4 regions of the Streptomyces sp. NPDC058295 genome follow, and region 2 is predicted to be linked to each of the others. Evidence: riboswitches for the same ligand, from Rfam matches in the RefSeq annotation. Region 2 holds a riboswitch; each other region holds the start of a gene.
What was found. A riboswitch is a leader RNA that binds a small molecule or an ion and turns the genes downstream of it on or off. The one in region 2 is predicted to bind cobalamin.
Positions count from the first base shown of each region.

Region 1: it holds a riboswitch for cobalamin, as region 2 does, so the genes downstream of both, ACFVYS_RS31460 (cobalamin biosynthesis protein) here and ACFVYS_RS04210 (CbtB-domain containing protein) in region 2, are expected to answer to the same signal.
Region 3: it holds a riboswitch for cobalamin, as region 2 does, so the genes downstream of both, ACFVYS_RS19210 (prenyltransferase/squalene oxidase repeat-containing protein) here and ACFVYS_RS04210 (CbtB-domain containing protein) in region 2, are expected to answer to the same signal.
Region 4: it holds a riboswitch for cobalamin, as region 2 does, so the genes downstream of both, ACFVYS_RS40010 (energy-coupling factor ABC transporter permease) here and ACFVYS_RS04210 (CbtB-domain containing protein) in region 2, are expected to answer to the same signal.

Region 1 is NZ_JBHVYO010000036.1:25,711-30,729, reverse strand. It holds gene ACFVYS_RS31470 (anion permease) at 180-1,433, shown strand; gene ACFVYS_RS31465 (hypothetical protein) at 1,468-1,689, shown strand; cobalamin riboswitch at 1,820-1,962, shown strand; gene ACFVYS_RS31460 (cobalamin biosynthesis protein) at 2,062-3,051, shown strand; gene ACFVYS_RS31455 (cobyric acid synthase) at 3,048-4,568, shown strand; gene cobN (cobaltochelatase subunit CobN) at 4,565-5,019, shown strand, end outside.
Region 2 is NZ_JBHVYO010000003.1:22,794-27,812, forward strand. It holds gene ACFVYS_RS04195 (FAD-dependent oxidoreductase) at 1-301, opposite strand, end outside; gene ACFVYS_RS04200 (MFS transporter) at 478-1,734, opposite strand; gene ACFVYS_RS04205 (CbtA family protein) at 1,880-2,641, opposite strand; gene ACFVYS_RS04210 (CbtB-domain containing protein) at 2,667-2,888, opposite strand; cobalamin riboswitch at 2,925-3,072, opposite strand; gene ACFVYS_RS04215 (enoyl-CoA hydratase/isomerase family protein) at 3,131-4,225, opposite strand.
Region 3 is NZ_JBHVYO010000016.1:113,442-118,460, forward strand. It holds gene ACFVYS_RS19205 (SCO2322 family protein) at 1-448, opposite strand, end outside; gene ACFVYS_RS19210 (prenyltransferase/squalene oxidase repeat-containing protein) at 445-1,692, opposite strand; cobalamin riboswitch at 1,815-1,956, opposite strand; gene ACFVYS_RS19215 (phosphotransferase) at 2,034-2,720, shown strand; gene ACFVYS_RS19220 (serine/threonine-protein kinase) at 2,721-4,460, opposite strand; gene ACFVYS_RS19225 (nuclear transport factor 2 family protein) at 4,550-4,996, opposite strand.
Region 4 is NZ_JBHVYO010000068.1:13,556-18,574, forward strand. It holds gene ACFVYS_RS39995 (hypothetical protein) at 138-581, opposite strand; partial or broken gene ACFVYS_RS40000 (cation:proton antiporter regulatory subunit) at 710-943, shown strand; gene ACFVYS_RS40005 (PucR family transcriptional regulator) at 980-2,056, opposite strand; cobalamin riboswitch at 2,365-2,549, shown strand; gene ACFVYS_RS40010 (energy-coupling factor ABC transporter permease) at 2,579-3,292, shown strand; gene ACFVYS_RS40015 (energy-coupling factor ABC transporter substrate-binding protein) at 3,289-3,759, shown strand; gene cbiQ (cobalt ECF transporter T component CbiQ) at 3,766-4,527, shown strand; gene ACFVYS_RS40025 (energy-coupling factor ABC transporter ATP-binding protein) at 4,524-5,019, shown strand, end outside.

The DNA of each region.
Region 1 (5,019 bases), on a different contig from region 2:
TGTGCGGGCTCCACAAAGACCGGTACCCGTACGGCGCTTGACCCCGGCCCCGGCGTCCCGGCGGAAGACCGTCGCACCCCTCTTACACAGACACCCTGACGCCCTTCCCAGTTCATCTTCCGTTCACCCAGATTGCTTACGGTCAACGCGCCAATGACTTCGAACGATTGCCTGGGTAAATGGAAAACTTCTCGCTGATCCTCGCGATTGTGGTCGTCACCGCACTTGCGTTCGATTTCACGAACGGTTTCCACGACACCGCCAACGCGATGGCCACCACCATCTCGACCGGTGCACTCAAGCCCAAGGTTGCGGTGGCCATGTCCGCCGCGCTCAACCTTGTGGGAGCTTTCCTCTCGGTGGAGGTCGCCAACACGATCTCCAAGGGTCTCGTCGACGAGACCGGCATCCGTCCCGAGGTCATCTTCGCCGCCCTGGTCGGCGCGATCCTCTGGAACCTCCTGACCTGGCTGGTGGGCCTGCCCTCCAGTTCCTCGCACGCCCTGATGGGCGGTCTGATCGGCGCCACCATCGCCTCCGCCGGAATGGGCGCGGTGCACGGTGACGCCCTGGTCACCAAGGTGCTGATCCCGGCGATCGCGGCACCGATCGTCGCGGGCGTCGCGGCGATGCTCGCGACCCGCCTCTCCTACACCCTCGGCAAGAAGGCCGACGGCAAGGCCGCGGCCAAGGGCTACCGCGCGGGCCAGATCGCCTCGGCCGGCCTGGTCTCCCTCGCCCACGGCACCAACGACGCGCAGAAGACGATGGGCATCATCACCCTGGCCCTGGTGGCCGGCGGTGCCGTGGCCCCCGACTCCGACCCGCCCACCTGGGTCATCCTCTCCGCCGGCCTGGCCATCGCGCTCGGCACCTACCTCGGCGGCTGGCGCATCATCCGCACCATGGGCAAAGGCCTGACCGACCTCCAGCCGCAGCAGGGCTTCGCCGCCCAGACCAGCGCGGCCACGGTCATCCTGGCCTCCTCGCACCTCGGCTTCTCCCTCTCCACCACCCACTCGGTCTCCGGTGCGGTGATGGGCGCCGGGCTGGGCCGCAAGGGCGGTGTGGTCCGCTGGTCGACGGCGACCCGGATGTTCGTGGCGTGGGGCCTGACGCTCCCGGCCGCGGCCCTGGTGGGCGCGCTCGCCGAGGCCGTCACCGGCCTGGGCGACTGGGGCACGGCCCTCGTCGCGGTCTTCCTGATCGCCTCCAGCGCGGCCATCTGGAAGGTCTCCCGGCGCGAGGTCGTCGACGCCTCGAACGTCAACGAGCCCGACGAGCCGGCGGGCGTCGTCACGACGGCGATCGCCGCCGTCACCCCGCCGCCCGCGGGCACCCTGGCCGAGGACCTCACGGACCTGACGGCCACGATCCCCGGCCCGGCGGCAGAGCCCGCGACCCCCGCCGCTCCCCCGGCCGCGGCCGTCTGAGCCCGCGCACCCGGCACGAAGGAAGAGAAGAAGCATGAAGATCGACTGGGCAGCCCTGGGCTCTGTCTTCGGCGTCAGCCTCGTGGTCACCGTGGGCCTCGTCGCCCTGTTCACCCTCGGCGTCGTGGGCCTGTCGCGGCAGGAACGCGCGTCGGCGCAGGGCGGCTCGGCCACCCTCGCGGTGACCGGCGCGTACGCGTGCTTCGCGGCCTGCGCGGCGGCGGTGGCGTACGGGATCTCGCTGATCGTCGCCTGACGCCCCATCCGAACACCCCCGAGGTGCGGGACGGATCACCGTCCCGCACCTCTTGGCGTTCGCGGTCCCGCCGACCCGCGCCGTGTGGGGTTCTGCACACTCGAGCCTCGCAGGTCAAAGGCAAGTTGACGGCTCTTGCGGGCCGTGGTGGACTGCCCGAGCCATGTACGGCAGCAGAAGAGGAAGCCGGTGTGAATCCGGCGCGGTCCCGCCACTGTGACCGGGGTAGAAACCCCCGGGAGCCAGGAACTCTCGCCGCCGGTCTCGTCGAACCAGGGCGTGGACACCCTGAGTGAGGACAAATCGCCATGCTCGCTCGGTCGTTGAGGTACAGCACCAGGTCGCTGCCCGACCCCTCGGCCGGCTGAGCCGATGCGTGCCGATCGCCTCTACGCGTACGGCGCCGCCACCGGCCTTCTGGGCGACCTGCTGCTCGGCGATCCCCGCCGAGGGCATCCCGTCGCCGCGTTCGGGCGGGCCGGCGGTGCCGTCGAGCGGCTGCTGTGGCGGGACCACCGGGGAAGCGGTGCCCTGCACGCCGTCGTGTGCGCCGGCGGGGTCGTGGCCCTGGGAGCCGTCGCCGAGCGGGCCGTACGCCGCTCCCCCGCCGCCACCGTCGCTCTCGTCTCCGCCGCCACCTGGGCCGTGGTCGGGGGCAGTTCGCTGGTCCGGGAGGCCCGCGCCATCGGCCGGGCGCTCGAAGCCGGGGACGTCGAGGCCGCCCGGGAGCGGCTGCCGCATCTGTGCGGGCGGGATCCGCACGCGCTGGACGCCGACGGGATCGCCCGCGCGGTCGTGGAGTCCGTCGCCGAGAACACCTCCGACGCCGTCGTGGGGGCGCTCGTGTGGGGGGCCGTGGGCGGGGTGCCCGGCCTGGTCGGGTTCCGGGCCGTCAACACCCTGGACGCCATGGTCGGTCACCGGTCGCCGAGGTATCTGCGCTACGGCTGGGCCGCCGCCCGTCTCGACGATGTCGCCGGATGGCCGGGAGCCCGGCTGACCGCCGTGCTCGCCGCCCTCTCGGGGGACGATCCGCGGGGCGCCGTGCGGGCCTGGCGGGCCGACGCCCGCCGGCATCCGAGCCCCAACGCCGGGCCGGTGGAGGCGTCCTTCGCGGGCGCCCTCGGGGTGCGGCTGGGCGGGACCCTGTCGTACGCCGGGCGGGTCGAGCACCGGCCGGTGCTGAACGGCGCGGCCGGGCGGCCCGTCGTCGCCCGGGACATCGAACGTGCCGCGCGGCTCTCCCGCCGCGTCGGTCTGCTCGCGCTCGGCGTCACCGTCGCCGCGCGCGCCGTCGCCACGAACATCGTCGCGAGCAGCCGGCGCGACCAGAGGAACCAGCGGAAGGGGCGTACGACATGAGCGGGGGTCTGGGCGGGGGCCTCCTCGTCGCCGGCACCACCTCCGACGCCGGCAAGAGCGTCGTCACGGCCGGGATCTGCCGGTGGCTGGTGCGGCAGGGGGTGAAGGTCGCACCCTTCAAGGCGCAGAACATGTCCCTCAACTCGTTCGTGACGACCGAGGGCGCCGAGATCGGGCGGGCCCAGGCCATGCAGGCCCAGGCCTGCCGGGTGGAGCCGACCGCGCTGATGAACCCCGTGCTGCTCAAGCCGGGCGGTGAGCAGAGCAGTCAGGTCGTGCTGCTCGGCAAGCCGGTGGGCGAGATGACCGCCCGGGGGTATCACGGCGGGCGGCAGCAGAAACTCCTCGGAACCGTTCTCGACTGCCTCGCCGAGTTGCGGGGCACGTATGACGCGGTGATCTGTGAGGGGGCGGGCAGTCCGGCCGAGATCAATCTGCGGCGGACCGACATCGTGAACATGGGGATCGCGCGGGGTGCGCGGCTGCCCGTGCTCGTCGTCGGCGACATCGACCGCGGGGGCGTCTTCGCCTCCTTCTTCGGCACCGTCGCCCTGCTCTCGCCCGAGGACCAGGAGCTGGTCGCCGGGTTCCTGGTCAACAAGTTCCGCGGGGACGTCTCCCTGCTGGAGCCCGGCCTGGACATGCTGCACGGGCTCACCGGACGGCGGACGTACGGCGTGCTGCCGTTCCGGCACGGGCTCGGGATCGACGAGGAGGACGGGCTGAGGGTCTCGCTGCGCGGGACAGTGCGGGAGTCGAACACCGCCCCGCCCGTCGGCGAGGACGTGCTGCGGGTCGCCGTCTGCGCCGTCCCGCTCATGTCCAACTTCACGGACGTGGACGCGCTGGCCGCCGAACCCGGCGTCGTCGTGCGGTTCGTGGACCGGCCCGAGGAACTGTCCGACGCCGACCTGGTGGTGATTCCGGGGACCCGGGGAACCGTGCGCGCCCTGGAGTGGCTCCGCGAGCGGGGGCTGGCCGAGGCCATCGTCCGCAGGGCCGCCGAGCAGCGGCCCGTCCTCGGCATCTGCGGTGGCTTCCAGCTCCTCGGCGAGCACATCGAGGACGAGGTCGAGAGCCGGCTCGGACACGTGGAGGGCCTCGGAGTCCTCCCGGTCCGGGTGCGGTTCGCCCGCGAGAAGACCCTCACCCGACCGGTCGGGGAAGCCCTCGGCGAGCGGGTCGAGGGGTACGAGATCCATCACGGGGTCGCCGAAGTCCTGGGCGGGGAAGCCTTCTTGGACGGATGCCGGGTCGGCGGCGTCTGGGGCACGCACTGGCACGGCTCGCTGGAGTCGGACGGTTTCCGGCGGGCCTTCCTGCGCGAGGTGGCGGCCGCCGCGGGCCGCCGTTTCGTGCCCGCCGCCGACACCTCGTTCGCCGGGCTGCGCGAGGAGCAGCTCGACCGGCTCGGCGACCTGATCGAACAGCACGCGGACACCGACGCGCTCTGGCGGCTCATCGAGTCGGGCGCGCCGCAAGGACTGCCTTTCATTCCACCGGGAGCGCCCGCATGAGCACAGTGTTGTTGTTGTCGACCGCCGATACGGATCTGCTGGCGGCCCGGGCCGCCTCCGGCGCCTCGTACCGGATCGGCAACCCGACCCGGGTGGATGTCGCCGGGGAACTCCCCGCGCTCCTCGACGGCGCCGACATCGCGGTCGTCCGGCTGCTCGGCGGCAAGCGGGCCTGGGAGGACGGGCTCGCCGCGCTCAAGGCGTCCGGTGTGCCGACCGTGCTGCTGGGCGGCGAGAGCGTGCCCGACGCGGAGTTGATGGCCGAGTCGTCGGTGCCCGCCGGTGTGGTGGCGGAGGCGCTGCGGTATCTCGTCGAGGGCGGACCGGCCAACCTGACCGAGCTGGCCCGCTTCCTGTCCGACACCGTGCTGCTGACCGGTGAGGGTTTCGTCGAGCCGCAGAAGATGCCCGAGTACGGCGTCCATGGCGAGCGTGCCTTCGTCGAGGGCCG
Region 2 (5,019 bases):
CGAGGAGGTCGGCGAGCGCCTTCAGGTCCTGGTCCTCGCCCATGTCGAGCCCACCGGTCGTGCGCAGCAAGGAGGCCGAACCGTCGTCCTCCAGCTCCCGCCACTGCTCGCGGGCCTGTCCGGTCAGCCGTATGTAGAAGGGGTCGGCGTACACCCGCCGGAAGATCCGTGAGCTGCCGTGCGAACTTCCGTGCCGGTGACCGATGTCGTACGCCTCGACGAGCGTGACCTCGTGGCCTCGGCGGGCCAGTTGCCAGGCGGTGGCCGCGCCCATGAGTCCGGCGCCGACGACGGCGATCACAGTCCCTCCCCGGGGATCCGGTCGGTGCCCGCGAGCGGAACGCGGGCCATGACAGCAACCTCGATCGTAAGGGCGATCAGGTCCTCGGGTTCCAGGTGGGGGTGGGCCGGGGTGGGCCTCGCCGCGGGCGGACGGCGGACGGCGGACGGTTCACCGGAGGTCGGCACGCGAGGCCCTCAGCCCGCGGACGCCCGGTCCTGGGCGAGGCCGAGGTCGGTGGTGTCGCTCACCCGCCGGTCCGCTCGACGGGCGGCGACGATCATCACGGCGAGTCCGCTCAGGACGATGGCGGCGCCGACGTACAGCGGTGCGGTGTAGCCGAGGCCGGCGCTGATGGCGGCGCCGCCGAGCCAGGCGCCCAGGGCGTTGCCGATGTTGGAGGCGGACACGTTGGCGGCGGCGGCGAGCGGCACCCCGTGGGCATGGTCGGTGACCCGGGTGATCATGCCGGGGACGCTCGCGAAGCCGAAGAGCCCCGTGAGGAAGACGAGGACCACCGACGCGGCGGGGTCGGCGGCCAGCAGCCCGAACACGGCGAGCGTGACGGTGAGACCGGCCAGCGAAGCGATCAGGGTGAGGTCGCGATCGCGGTCGGCGGCTCGTCCCCCGACGATGTTGCCGATCACGAGGCCGCTGCCGTACACGACGAGCAGCCAGGCGACATCGGTGCTGGAGAAGCCGGTGACCCGGGTGAAGGTGTAGGCGAGGTAGCTGAACGCGCCGAACATCCCGCCGTAGCCGAGCGCGGTGGCGGCCAGGGTCAGCCAGACCTGCGCCGACCGGAAGGCACGCAGCTGGGTACGCGGCGTGTCCGGCCGGCCGGTGGCCTTCCCGGAGGCCTCGGACGTGTGGGAGGCGTCGGAGGGACGCGGCCGGTTCACCTCGCCGGCCCAGCCCGGTACGCACACGGCGATGGCGACCGCGGCGACGACACCTATGCCGGTGATCGCCCAGAACGTGGCGCGCCAGCCCCAGCGTTCGCCGACGAGGGCGCCGAACGGCACGCCCAGCACGTTCGCGACCGTCAGCCCGGCGAACATCACCGCCACCGCCCGTGACGCCCGCTCGGGGGCGACCATGCGCCGTGCGACGAGCGAGCCGATGCCGAAGAACGAGCCGTGGCACAGCGCCGCGACCACCCGGCCGAGCATCATCAGCGAGTAGTTCGGTGCGACGGCGGACAGCAGGTTGCCGACGACGAACAGGGCCACCAACCCGGTGAGAACCGCCTTGCGGGGCAGCCCGGCGGTGGCGGCGGTCACCACGATCGCGCCGACCGCGACCGTCAGGGCGTAGCCGGAGATCAGCCATCCCGCCGCGGCCTCGGACACCGCAAGGCTGCGGCTCACTTGCGGAAGCAACCCCGCGATCACGAACTCGGTCAGACCGATCCCGAATCCACCGAGAGCGAGTGCGACGAGCCCGGCGGGCATCTGCCGTGCACGGACGGCCGGTTGGATGTTCATGGCACCATCTTCGCGCGGTCCTCGGGCCGCTGATCCGGCGTCGGTTCGCGAACGCGAAAAGGCCCCCGGGATGATTCCGTGGGCCCTTTCGTCGGATCGTCGTGCGGTCGGGTCAGTGTGGGGCGGTCACCGGCGTGCCCGCGGTCACCGTGGCGGGCTCGGGGTGCAGCAGCCGTTCGGCCAGTTCGCCGAAGACGAGGCCGAAGCCTGCCCAGAGCGTGACCTGCATGGCGAGGGCGGACAGACGGAACCGCCACAGCAGGGCGGCCGGGAAGTCGCTCGGCACCTCGTTGACGGCGGGCAGGAACTCGTAGGCCGGCCCGATGACGAGCACGAAGCCGAGGACGGCCGCGACGGTGGCGTTCCAGGTGCCCAGCCTCGGTGCGAGCCGCTTGCCCAGGATCACCGCGGCGACCGCGAGCAGCACACTGAGCACCATCATCAGGAAGTACAGGGTGGTGCGCTTGCCGATGGTGTCGGCGTCGCCGACCGCGGGCGGGTTCGCCGGATACTTCAGGAACGGCACGACGTACACGGCGAGCAGGGCGGTCCCCGACAGCAGAAGTGCCGTGGCCCGGGGGCTGAAACGGCCGACACGGCCGAGGGCGAAGCAGAAGGCGAGGGCGGCGATGCCGCCGAAGGCCACCCCGTAGATCAGCACGCCGGTGGCGAGACCGGCGGTGGACTGCAGGCTGCGGGAGACGAGTTCCACCTCGTGGTGCTCGTGGCCCGCGGCGTGGGACTCCTCGAAGCCGATCGCGCTGTCGACGTTCGGCTCACCGAGGAAGTAGGCGACGATCAGGGCGAGCACGCCGGCACCGAGGCCGGCGAGCATGCCCCGCACGAGGAGGTTTCTTACCGTTGCGGAGTTCATGGGTGTGCCGGGCTTCCCCTCGGGATCAGTGGCAGGGGAAACCGAGCAGGTGGCGGGCGTCGTGCACCCACTCGTGAACGTCCTCGCCGGAGACGACGGCTGTCGCGCCCTGCTCGGCGCCGACGAAGTACAGCAGGACCAGCATCAGGACGCCGAAGAAGACCGCCCACGGGGCGATGTCCTTCAGCGGCAACTTGGCGGGTACGACGGGCGTGGTGGTAGTCGGCTGGGCGACATGCTGCGCCATGGCAGGACCTCCTCTGGGAGTTCGCGTCCCATCTCGGTGGTGCACATGACGACGGCCACGGGTCTGACTCGCGGTGTGTGCCCCATCGGGGTACACCGTCCACAGTGGCGCGACCGTGCCGGGTTCTCACCGGCTTCCGTCTCGCCGTCGTCGATATCAGAGCGACGGTACCGCGTGTCGGGCCCCTGGCCAATACCGCCCCACCTGGCGTGATTCCGCTCTCCACGGCCAGGTGGCCCGGATCACCGCGCCGGTCCCGCCCGGCGGAGCTCCTCCGCGGTGGTGTCGGGTCGGGCGAGGCCGAGTTCGCGCGCGCCGAGCGGGGTGAAGAAGCGCTCGACGTCGGCCTCGGTGACCTCGGCGAGGGTGGCCGGCGACCAACGCGGGTCCCGGTCCTTGTCGATGACCTGGGCGCGGATGCCCTCGACCAGGTCGGGCGTGGTCAGGGCCGCACAGGAGACGCGGTACTCCTGTTCCAACACCCGTTCCAGCGAGCCGAGCCGCCGGGCACGGCGCAGGGCGGCCAGGGTGACCTTGAGCGAGGTGGGCGACCTGGTCAGGAGGGTCTCCGCGGCCTCCTTCGCCGCCGGGTCGCCGTGCGCGAACAGCCGTCGGACGATCTCCTCGACGGTGTCGGCCGCGTAGCAGGTGTCGATCCACGCCCGGTGGCCGGCCAACTCGCCCGCCGGCGAGGGCTGTACCCGCCGGTCCAGGGCTTCCCGTACCGGCAGCTCGGCGAGGTCGTCGGCCAACTGCCGGAGCGAAGCGGACGGTACGTAGTGGTCGGCCAGCCCGCACGACACCGCGTCCCCGGCGCCGATCTGCGCACCCGTCAGGGCGAGATGGGTGCCCAGTTCGCCCGGGGCGCGGGCGAGCAGGTGGGTGCCGCCGACGTCCGGCACGAAGCCGATGCCGGTCTCGGGCATCGCGATCCTCGACCGCTCGGTGACGACCCGGACGCTGCCGTGCGCGGAGACGCCGACGCCGCCTCCCATCACGATGCCGTCCATCAGGGCGACGTAGGGCTTGGGGTAGCGGGCGATGCGGGCGTTGAGGTGGTACTCGTCGCGCCAGAAGGCGGCCGACGCGGTGCCGTCGTCGTCGCGGGCGTCGTCGTGGACGGCGCGGATGTCGCCGCCCGCGCACAGGCCACGCTCCCCCGCACCGGAGAGGACGACGGTCTCGACGGCCGGGTCGCGCTCCCATGCCGTCAGCGCGCCGTCGATGCGGCGCACCATCGCGTGGTTCAGGGCGTTGATGGCCCTGGGTCGGTTGAGCGTGATGTGGGCGGCTCGGCCGGTGGTGTGCAGCAGGACGGGTTCCTCGATGTCGTTCATCCGGATGCCTCCGTCAGGCCGCGGGCCACGATGACGCGCATGATCTCGTTGCTTCCTTCCAGGATCCGCTGGACGCACAGGTCATGGACGATCTTCCCTACTCCATGGTCGCCGCGGTAGCGCCGGCCCCTGCCGTCGAAGCCGGCCGCTTACGGAGTGAGCGGTGGCGCGTGGACCGGCGCTCGCGGCGGCACCCTGCCGCTGGACACCCCGCGGCCCCGCTGGGTCGAGCGGGACAGGGACGACGGGCGGAGGGCCGCTTACCAGGCCATCGCCGCCTGGCTCGCCCGGGTGGGCCCGGACGCGGGGCGGTCCGTCCCCCTCGAGGGGCCGGCCGGGCACGGCGACGGACCGTACGCCACCGACGGGCGGGGCAGGCCCGTGCGGGCCGCGGTCGTGGCGATGGACACGCGCGCCGTCACCGCCGCGCAAGCGGTCGCAGGACGCGACGGACAGGGCTCGCCCCGACGCGGATGGAGAGCGAGCCCTGTCCACCGGCTCCGATTCTCGGGTCCCGGAGGCGAGTGGGCCCATGAGTGCGCGGGTACCGGCCGTGGTGCACGGCACACACCCCGTACGAGTGGCGCACACCCCCCGCACGGACCGTCGGCCCGTGGCCGGATCCGCATGCGTGACCCGTGTCGCGCCGGGGAAGGCGCGTCCCGGCGAGGCACCTCCGGGTGCCCGCGCCACCGACCCGCTTGATCGCGTACCCGCCGCGGCGAGCGATACTGGCCTTCGCACGTCGTCGCCACGTCGTCACCGCCCTCACGAATGGACTCACCCTCATCTCC
Region 3 (5,019 bases), on a different contig from region 2:
GGGCGTTGGTGTCGTAGCGCAGGGGTTTGGCGACCGAGGCGAGGGCCTCGGCCGTCGTCGCGTCGGGGGAGACCCGGGCGCAGGCCGTGCGCGGCGACGGCGGGGTCTCGCCGCTCGGGGCGTCGGCCGCCGCGCCGAAGTCGATGACCAGGGCCACCCGCTTCGTGCCGTCCCGCTCGGGCGTCTTCGCGCAGATCGCCGCGAAGGAGGCCGCGCCGCGCGGCTGCGACGCGTCCTGGGAGTCCGCGCTCACCGCGAACCGGAAGCCCTGGACGTCGCCGTCGGCGGGGCGGGCGGTGGACGGGCCCTGGGTGGCGTACGTCCAGCCGTCGCCCGAGCGGTCCCAGAAGGACCAGTAGCGGTAACCGGCGGCCTGGGCCGACTGGACCGCGCCGGTCAGCGACAGCAGCAGCGCGGCGAGGACGAGGGCGGCGCTCCGGCGCGTCACGGCCGCTGCTTCCTGCCACGGACACTGATCAGGAAACCGATGCCGATACCGACGACGAGGAACACACCGACGATCCACCAGACGCCGTAACCGGAATCCGAGTCGTCCTTCTTGTCGGCGTCGGCGTCGGCGCCGGTGTCGGTTCCGGTGGCCTTCGTCGCGGCCTGGGGGGCGGGGCCCGTCGCGTTGAGCAGGCCGACCAGGTCGGTGTCGCCGAAGTGGCGGGGGTCGGCGCCCATGGCGTGGGCCGCGAAGATCAGCTGGGCGTAGGCGGCGGGGCCGCTCTGCTTCGCCCAGCCTGCGGAGTTCTGTTCGAGCCAGGCGAGGGGCTTCTTCGCCTGCTCGGTCGCACCCTGCGCGGCGAGGGCGACGACGGCGTCGGCGGTGTTGCCGTAGTCGGGCTGGTCCTCGGCGCCGGGGAGAGCGGAGTCCAGGTGGCCGTCCTCGCCGATCGCGTCGGCGAGGTAGACCGAGCCGTTGCGGGCGAGTTCGTCCGGGGTGAGCGGGGCTGCGGAGCCGGCGCAGGTGAAGACTTCCTCCCGCACCTTGCCCGCCGTCGTCACGAACCCCTTGCCGAGGACGCCGAGCACGCCCGCCGCCGTCGCGTCCGCGTTCGCCGCGAGGGCGCCCTTCTTGTCCGGCTGGTACGCGAACGCGCCGTCGCCTGCCTGGTCGCAAGGGATGGAGAGCTTCAACAGCGCGTCGTAAGGCGACTTGCCGGCCTTCTTCACCTCCGAAGGCTTCTCCCCGGCCGCCGCGATCGCCCCTGCCACCACGGAGGTCGAGTTGGCGTCGCTCGCGCCGCCGGGGGTGTAGCCCCAGCCGCCGTCGGCGTTCTGGACCGACTTCAGCCAGCCGACGGCCTTCTCGGTGGCGGCCTGGTGGCCACCCAGCGCGGCCAGCGCCTGGACGGCAGCCGCCGTGCTGTTGGTGTCCACCATCAGCTTGGCGTCGCACGCCTTGGCGGTGTCCGCGCGGAACGCGGCGAAGGCGCCGGTCGCGCACTGCTGGCCGGTCAGCCAGGCCACGGCCCGGTCGGCCGGGGTGACGCCCGTGGTCCGCTGCGCGAGCAGGGCCAGCGACTGGCGCCAGACCCCGTCGTACGTCGGGTCGGTGGTGCCGTACAGGCCGTCGGGTATCGCCACCGACGGGGTGGGGGACGGGGTGGCGGCGACGGCGGGGACGGCGGCACCCAGCACGACGGTGGCGGCGGCCAGAGCGGCGGCGCTGCGGCGGATGTTCATGATCGGCGGGTGCCTCTCCCGGTCGGTGAGGTCACGCAGCCGGGCAGCACGGGACATCCCGGCGGCTCGGCTCCGTATACCTCGACGGTGCCGTGCGAACGGCGGGCCTGCCGACGCACGTGAGCCGGTCACGGTCCCGTACCGGGCGATCCGGCTTGCCACCGCGCCGACTTGGACGGCTCGGACGGCTCACGGTTGCGGGTCAGCGCCGGAATTGCACCGGCTTCCCCCTGTACGGGCGTGATGACGACGCGGCCACTCTACCGGCAGGTAGCCGGACGTCTGAGGGGTGGCTGTGAAAGCGCCCGGGACGGGGTGGGAGCCCTCGATATGTTGTGACCATGACCCATACGGGGAGGGTGCCGGGCGGGCTGCCGACCGGGGTGCCGGGCGGGCTGCGGGGAGCGCTGCCGGGTCGGCTGCTCGGCTCGGGCCGAACGGCCGATGTGTACGAGATCGACGAGGCGTGGGTGCTGCGCCGCGACCGGGAGGGCCGGGAGGACTCGGCCGTCCTCGCGGCGGTGATGACACACGTGCGCCGACACGGCTACCCCGCACCCGCCGTACGGCCCTCCGGCGCACGCGCCGACCTGGTCATGGAGCGGCTGAACGGGCCGACGATGCTCCACGCGTTCGGGGCGGGCACGCTGGACGCCGAGGAGGCGGGGGCCGTCCTCGCCCGGCTGCTGCGCGAGCTGCACGCCCTGCCGGGACGGGTCTCGGCCGACGCCGGCATCCTGCACCTGGACCTCCACCCGGACAATGTGATCCTCACGCCCGACGGCCCCCGGGTGATCGACTGGGCCAATGCGGAGGAGGGCGATCCCGGGCTCGACTGGGGCATGTCCGCGGTGATCCTCGCCCAGGTGGCCGTCTCTCCCCAGCCCATCGCCGACCCCCGCGACCTCACCGAGGAGGGCCTGGCGGAGGCCCTGCGGAGGCGGGCGGCCAACCCGACGATGAGCCGTGAGGAGACGGAACTCCTCGTACCGGCCGCCGAGTTGATCAGGTCGACGGCCGGCCGCTGACTAGGCCGCCCGCCAGACCGTCATGTCCGCGGTCACGAACGCGATGTCCGGCAGCGCGGTCGACTTCACCTGGATCACGAGCAGTGCGATGTCCCCGGAGGGGTGCTTGACGCAGATCTCGCTGCCGGCCGCCGCCGCGGCGAGCGGGAGCCGGTGGCTCTTGGCGCCGGTGAGGACGATGCGGCACGAGTCGAGAGAGCCGCCGGGGTCGCCGTACAGCATGTTGAACACGCTGGTGTCGCTCTCCAGCGCGCAGCCGGTCTGCTTGCAGCTGAAGCGGATGTCGCCCTTGCTGTCCTCGCGCCGGACCGGCTCCTTGACGTCCAGTGAGGTCTTCGCGTCCAGCCACTGGAGGGGATACGCGGTGGCCTGCGGCGTCTTGGGCACGGTCGAGGAGGATCCCGACCCCTGTGATGTCCGGTCACCGGCCGCCGAGTCCGGCGCGGCTGTCGACGAGGAGCCCGGCGAGGGCGCCGAGGACCGTGCGGACCCGGACGGGCCGGGCGTCGAGGAGGCCCCGGCCGTGTCCCGGTGGCTGAGCCGGTCCGCCGCCTCCACGACCGTCCACGTCAGGCCGGTCAGCACCACCGCGCCCGCGGTCACGGCGGCGGCCGTGACCAGCGCGGTGCGCCGACGGCGGGCCGGCCGCCCGTCCGGCCGCGTGAGCTGCGACCGGACCGGCGCGATCAAGGGCATCGCATGGTGGGACATCCCGTGCGAGGCCATCGCGTTCGAGGGCACCGTGTGCTGGGTTTCGTGCTGCGGTGTCTTGTGCACCGGCGTCTTGTGCGAGGGCTGCGGGATCAGGGGCAGCGTGTGCACCGGGGTGGGATCGGGGACCGGAGACGGAACCGACACCTCCGGCCCGGTGACCTCCCGCCAGACGGCCGGCCCGGCGCCGTTGTCCGCGTCCCCGTCCAGGCGTCTCCTGCACCACGCGACGATCTCCGCAGGGGTGACCCGCTCCGCCGGATCGGCGGCCAGGCAGCGGGCGATCAGCGGACGGAGCGGTTCGGGCAGCAGGAACAGGTCGGGTTCCGAGTGCACGATCCGGTACAGCACGCTGACCGAGGGGCCGTCCCCGTACAGCGGCTCGCCCAGGGCCGCGAACGCCGCCGTCTGACCGAGCGCGAACACGTCGGTCGCCGCGGTGACCTCACTCGCGGTCGCCTGCTCGGGAGCCATGAACTGCGGTGTGCCGACGGCGAGGCCCGTGGCGGTGTTCGAGGTGACGTCGGAGGCCAGCGAGATGCCGAAGTCGATCACGCGCGGCCCGTCGGCGGCCAGCAGCACGTTCGACGGCTTCAGGTCCCGGTGCACGATCCCCGCATCGTGGATGGCCTGGAGCGCCTCCGCCACCCCCGCCATCAGCCACAGCACCGCGGGCACCGGCAGCGGCCCGCGCCGGGCGACCGCCTCCGCCAGCGAGGGGCCGGGCACGTACAGCGTGGCCAGCCAGGGAGGCACGCCGTCCGCGTCGGCGTCGATCAGCTCGGCGGTGTACGCGCCGCGGACCCGCCGGGCGGCTTTGATCTCCCGGCGGAACCGCCGCCGGAAGGCCGGGTCGTCGGCCAGCTCCGGGCGCACCACCTTGATCGCCAGCGGCCGGCCACCCTGTGTGTGCGACAGGTAGACCCGTCCCATGCCGCCCGCGCCGAGCCGGGCGGCGAGACGGTAACCGGCCACCAGCGGCGGATCGTCCGCCTGGAGTGGCTGGAACACCTCGGTCGCATGATTCATCGGCCCTCATCCCCCTCATGACCCTGGCCCCCCGGCCCGGCCCCCGGTCCCCGTGATCCGATGATCCGACGATCCGCGATTCGATCAAGTCAGCAGCCTACGCGGGGTGTCGGTCCGCCAAAGGGGAGGAACAGCACCCGGGTCTCCAGCAGCCACACCCCGTCGACCCGGCGGAACGCGTCCTGATAGTGCCCGACCTGGACGGGTGGCCCGGCGGGGACGACGCCGCCCTGGTAGCCGTCGACCCGGTACGTCGAGAAGTAGGAGGTGGCCAGGGCGGTGTCCGGTGCGGTCGCCGTGACGAGGACGTTCGACATGAGGCGGCGCGAGAGGCGTTCGACGGGACGCGAACCGAAGTGCTCCCGCAGCGCCGCCCGTCCCTTGACGAGCCGCCCGCCGGCCGGCCACTCCCAGGTGCCGTCCTCGGTGAACAGCTCGGCCGCCGAGTCGGGCCGACCGAGATCCAGTCGGTGGACGAAGTCGACGACGAGGCGCTCACAGGCGCGTTCGGCGAGCAGCCGCTGCAGGGGGTCCATGAGGGCGTTGGTATCAAGGAGGC
Region 4 (5,019 bases), on a different contig from region 2:
GGATCGCGTCGCCTGTCGTGGATCGCGTCGCCTGTCCGGATCAGGCCGTCAGACCCTCACGCCGTCGGGCCCTTCGCCCCCGCTCCCGCTCACACTCCCGCCCCCACTCGCACTCCCGCTCCCGCTCCCGGGGGCGGTCAGGCGCCGAGGGGGCCGCTGTCCGGGTCGGTCGACGGGGTGGCCACCTCTGCCGCGATCCGGCGGTAGGCGGCGCGGGCCTGGATGATCCGGGCGAGCACGGTGCCGACGAGAGTCGCGGCGCACAGGCAGGTGAGCCAGAAGGTGTCACGGTGGCCGGCCCAGGTGAGCGTGCCGACGGGTGGGATGGCGAATCCGTTGAGGGTCAGCCAGCACAGGACGGCCGTACCGGGGGCCGCGGTGAAGCGGGCGCAGAGCCCCAGCAGGGCCGCCAGCAGGGAGAGCGCGGCCAGGGCGAATCCGGGGCGGTCCGAACCCACCAGCATGTTGTGCACGGCCACCAGGACCAGCGCGCCGCCGAAGGCCGTGGCCCACACCACCGGAGTGGCGACGGGCTGGGGCACGGGCCGGGCGCCGGCCCTGAGGGACACCCACTCGATCATGCTGCACGCTTCCTTCCGGCCCCATGCCCCCGGAACGCCGGCCGCCACGGCAGCGTGGACCTCGACGCGCATTCTCCCACCCGGTCGCCGAGCACACTCCCGTCGCCCCGTTCCCTGTGCTGGCCAGGGTGGCATCGATGTCGCACCGGAACGGGCGGCTGCTCGGCGAGACCCGGATGCGCACCGAGACCGGGGTGTCGGTCGTGGCGGTGCCGCGCCGCGCCGAGGCCATCCCCTCACCGAAGCCGGACTGCCGGCTGACCGGCGGGGACACGCTGATCCTCATCGGGACGAGGGAGGGCGTGGAGGCGGCCGCGGCGATCCTCGCGCGGGAGTGGGACCGGCAGCGAGGCCGGGAGTGAGGCGCGAGCGCCGCTCCTCCGGCGAGCGCCGCCTCTCTAGAAGGAGGCCTCGGTCGACGTCAGGGGCCTGGCCGGCCAGTCGAGCAGTCGGGCGCCGATGACCGCGGTCTGCAAGGTGTAGCGGTGGGCGGGGTCGGTGGGGTCGGTGCCGGTCAGGGCGTGGATGCGGGCCAGCCGGTAGGTGAGGGCGCGCACGCTGAGCGAGAGCCGTCGGGCCGTGGCGGCGGCCACACAGCCGGTGTCGAAGTACGCGATCAGGGTGGCGAGCAGGGGCTGCGCCCCGCCGCGCGCCCGTTCCAGCGGCCCCAGAGCACCCTGCACCAGGTCCACCAGTGCCTGCCGGTCCCGGGCCAGGACGGGGAAGACCAGCAGGTCGGAGGCGCGCAGCAGCGGCTCGTCGAGGCCCATGCGCTGGGCCACGTCCAGGGCGTTGAGGGCCTCTTCGTAGCTGTGCCCGATACCGACCGGGCCCGGCCTGGACCGCCCGATGGCGACCTGGGCCCGGCCCGTGACGGCGTGGGCGTGCCGGCCGAAGTGGGTGAGGACCTCGTCCTGGTCTGCGGGGGCGATGCACACCATCCGGCCGTCCTTGGTGGTGAACAGGATGCGGCGGTTCTCGAAGCGGCCGAACAGCTCGTCCGCCACCTGCCGGGGAACGGGGTCGGTCTCGTCGTACTTGTCCGGGCCCTCGGCCACCGCGACCGCGTGGGCGCGGGACAGCCGTAGCCCGAACCGTTCGGAGTGCGCGGCGAGTTGGCCCGCGCGACCGCGCCCGTGGAGCAGGTCGTCGATGAACTCGCGGCGGGCCGCCTCCTCTTTGCGGACCACCAGCCGCTGCGCGCGCTCGTAGCCGTCGGCGAAGGCGTCCACGGCCTGTTCGACGACGGCGAGGACGCTGTCGGGATCGGCGCCTCGCGGACGGCCCTCACGGCCTGCCGCGAGGTGCGCGCGAACGAGACCGCGCCAGCCTCGGCCGGCCTCGGCCGCCCGCGCGCCGAGCGCCCGGCGGGACTCGATCTCGTCGCGGGTCAACCGGCGGCCCGTGCGCGCGGCGTCCGCCAGGATCCGGTCGAATCCGTCGAGGAACGGCTCGGACGAGTGCGGGCCGGTCATGGTTTCCCCGTTCGATCGAGCACCGTCGGACATCGGACACATGTTCCCACCGAGCGGTACGGCGATGGAGTGCTCCGAGGTGCGTCCGGCGTGGCGTCCGCCCACCGGACTCAGCGGCTCGCGTGGACGGCTTCGGCGGACTCCGCCGACGTGACCGGGCCGGGCGGCGCGCTGCGGCGGCACCCCGGGGCGAGGCTGCGGGCGAGGGGTTCGGTCCAGCGGGCGGACGGCCGCCGTGCGCCGGGGTGAGCCGTCGTCCGCCGTCTTCGCGCCCCGCATCGCCGCTTGTCAGCGCCTCTGTGTGGGCACTACTGTCACCACGCCTTGGTGAACGGGAAATCCGGTGTGATGCCGGTGCGGCCCTCGCCACTGTGATCGGGAAGTCCGGCTCCGGCCCTCGCGGGCAGCCACTGGGTCCTTGAGACCCGGGAAGGCGGAGCACGGGCGGTGGTACCCGTGAGCCAGGAGACCGGCCAAGGCACGTCAACCATCCACGAGGTGCTGGAGAGGGTCTGCTCAGCCATGCACATAGCCGAGGGTTTTCTGCCTCCGGCGCATGCGATCGCCTGGGGCGTCGCATCCGCGCCATTCGTCGTCCACGGAGTACGGTCACTCACCCGTGAGGTCAAGGAGCACCCCGAGAGCACCCTGCTCCTCGGTGCCTCCGGAGCCTTCACGTTCGTACTGTCCGCACTGAAACTGCCTTCGGTGACCGGAAGTTGCTCCCACCCCACCGGCACGGGACTCGGCGCCATCCTGTTCCGGCCGCCGATCATGGCGGTGCTGGGCACCATCACCCTGCTCTTCCAGGCGCTGTTGCTCGCCCACGGCGGCCTGACGACGCTCGGCGCCAACGTCTTCTCGATGGCCGTCGTCGGGCCCTGGGCCGGTTACGCGGTCTACCGGCTGCTGCGGCGGTTCGACGTGCCGCTGATGGTCACGGTGTTCTTCGGCGCGTTCGTGGCCGACCTGTCCACCTACTGCGTCACCAGCGTGCAGCTGGCGCTCGCCTTCCCGGACCCGAGCAGCGGATTCCTGGGCGCCCTCGGCAAGTTCGGCTCCATCTTCGCCGTCACCCAGATCCCGCTCGCGGTCAGCGAGGGGCTGCTCACGGTGTTCGTGATGCGGCTGCTGACCCAGTCCAGCAAGGGTGAACTGACCAGGCTGGGCGTGCTCGTGACCGGCGGCCGGACCAAGGCCGACGCCGACGCCGGGACCGAGGCGGTGACCCGGTGAGCCGTAACGCGAAGACCAACGCCCTGCTGCTGTTCGTGGTGGCCGCGCTGGCCGTCCTGCCGCTGGCCCTCGGGCTCGGCGACCACAAGGAGGAGCCGTTCACGGGGGCCGACGCGGAGGCGGAGACGGCGATCACCGAGATCCAGCCGGACTACGAACCCTGGTTCTCGCCCCTGTACGAGCCGCCGTCCGGCGAGATCGAATCGGCGCTGTTCGCGCTCCAGGCGGCCCTCGGCACGGGGGTACTCGCCTACTACTTCGGTCTGCACCGGGGACGGCGACAGGGCGAACTCCGGGCCCTGGCCCAGCGGGACACCGAGCACGACACCAAGGGGTCCGAGAACGCTCAGGAGTCCGAGAGTGCTCAGGAGTCCGAGAGCGCGCAGGAGTCCGAGAGTGCGCAGGGCTCCGAGAGCGCTCAAGGGTCCGAGAGCGCCTCCGAACCGTCCGCTCCCGAACGGACCTGAGCCCGCGTGCTGCCGATCGACGTGGCGGCGCACAGCAGTCGCTGGCGCCACCGCCATCCCGTGGACAAGGCCGTGCTCGGTCTGGGCCTCACCGTGCTCGCCATCTCCCTGCCGCCCTGGCCCGGCGCGGCCCTGGTCCTGGTGACGGCGCTCGTCATCCTGCTGGGGCCCGCGGGGGTGCCGGGCCGGCGGCTGTGGCGCGCCTACCGGGTACCGCTGGGCTTCTGCGTGACCGGCGCGCTCCCCCTGCTCGTGCAGGTCGGCGGCCCGGACCGGTTCCTGTCCCTGGCCGACGGCGGCCCGGTGCGCGCCGGGGAGTTGCTGCTGCGTACCTCGGCGGCCTCCCTCGGTGTCCTCCTTCTCGCGTTCACCACCCCGATGTCCGACCTGCTGCCCCGCCTGGTCAGGGCCGGGGTGCCCGCGCCCGTCGTGGACGTCGCGCTGGTGACGTATCGCATGAGCTTCCTGCTCCTCGACTCCGTGCGCCGGATCCGGGAAGCGCAGGCGTCCCGGCTCGGGCACACCACCCGGGCCGCGGAGTGGCGTTCGCTGGCCGGGCTCGGCGCCACCGCGTTCGTCCGCGCCTTCGACCGGGCGGCGCGTCTCCAGGACGGGCTGGCCGGGCGCGGCTACGACGGCACCCTGCGCGTCCTGGTGCCCGAGGCCCGGGTCTCCGTCCGCTTCACGACCGCCAGCGCCGCGCTCTTCGCGGCCCTGGTCGCCCTCACCTTCGTACTGCAATCCGTACTGGAAAGGCCGCTGTCATGAGCGAGCCCGCACTGGTCGCCCTGCGGGGTGCCTCCTTCGCCTACGAGGACGGTCCGGCCGTGCTCAGCGGTCTGGACTTCGAGGTCCACGCGGGGCGCGCGCTCGCCCTGCTGGGCCGCAACGGCAGCGGCAAGACCACGCTGATGCGGCTGCTGAGCGGTGGACTGCGTCCGGGCGAGGGCGAGTTGAGGATCGAGGGGCGCCCGGTGACATACGACCGCAAGGGGCTGACCCGGCTGCGTACGACCGTGCAGCTGGTGGTCCAGGACCCGGACGACCAGCTGTTCGCCGCGTCCGTCGCCCAGGACGTGTCGTTCGGACCGCTGAATCTCGGCCTCCCCGACACCGAGGTGAGGGCCCGGATCGAGGAGGCGCTCGCGGCCCTGGACATCACCGCCCTGGCCGACCGGCCCACCCATCTGCTCTCCTACGGCCAGCGCAAGCGCACCGCGATCGCCGGGGCCGTCGCGATGCGGCCCCGGGTGCTGATCC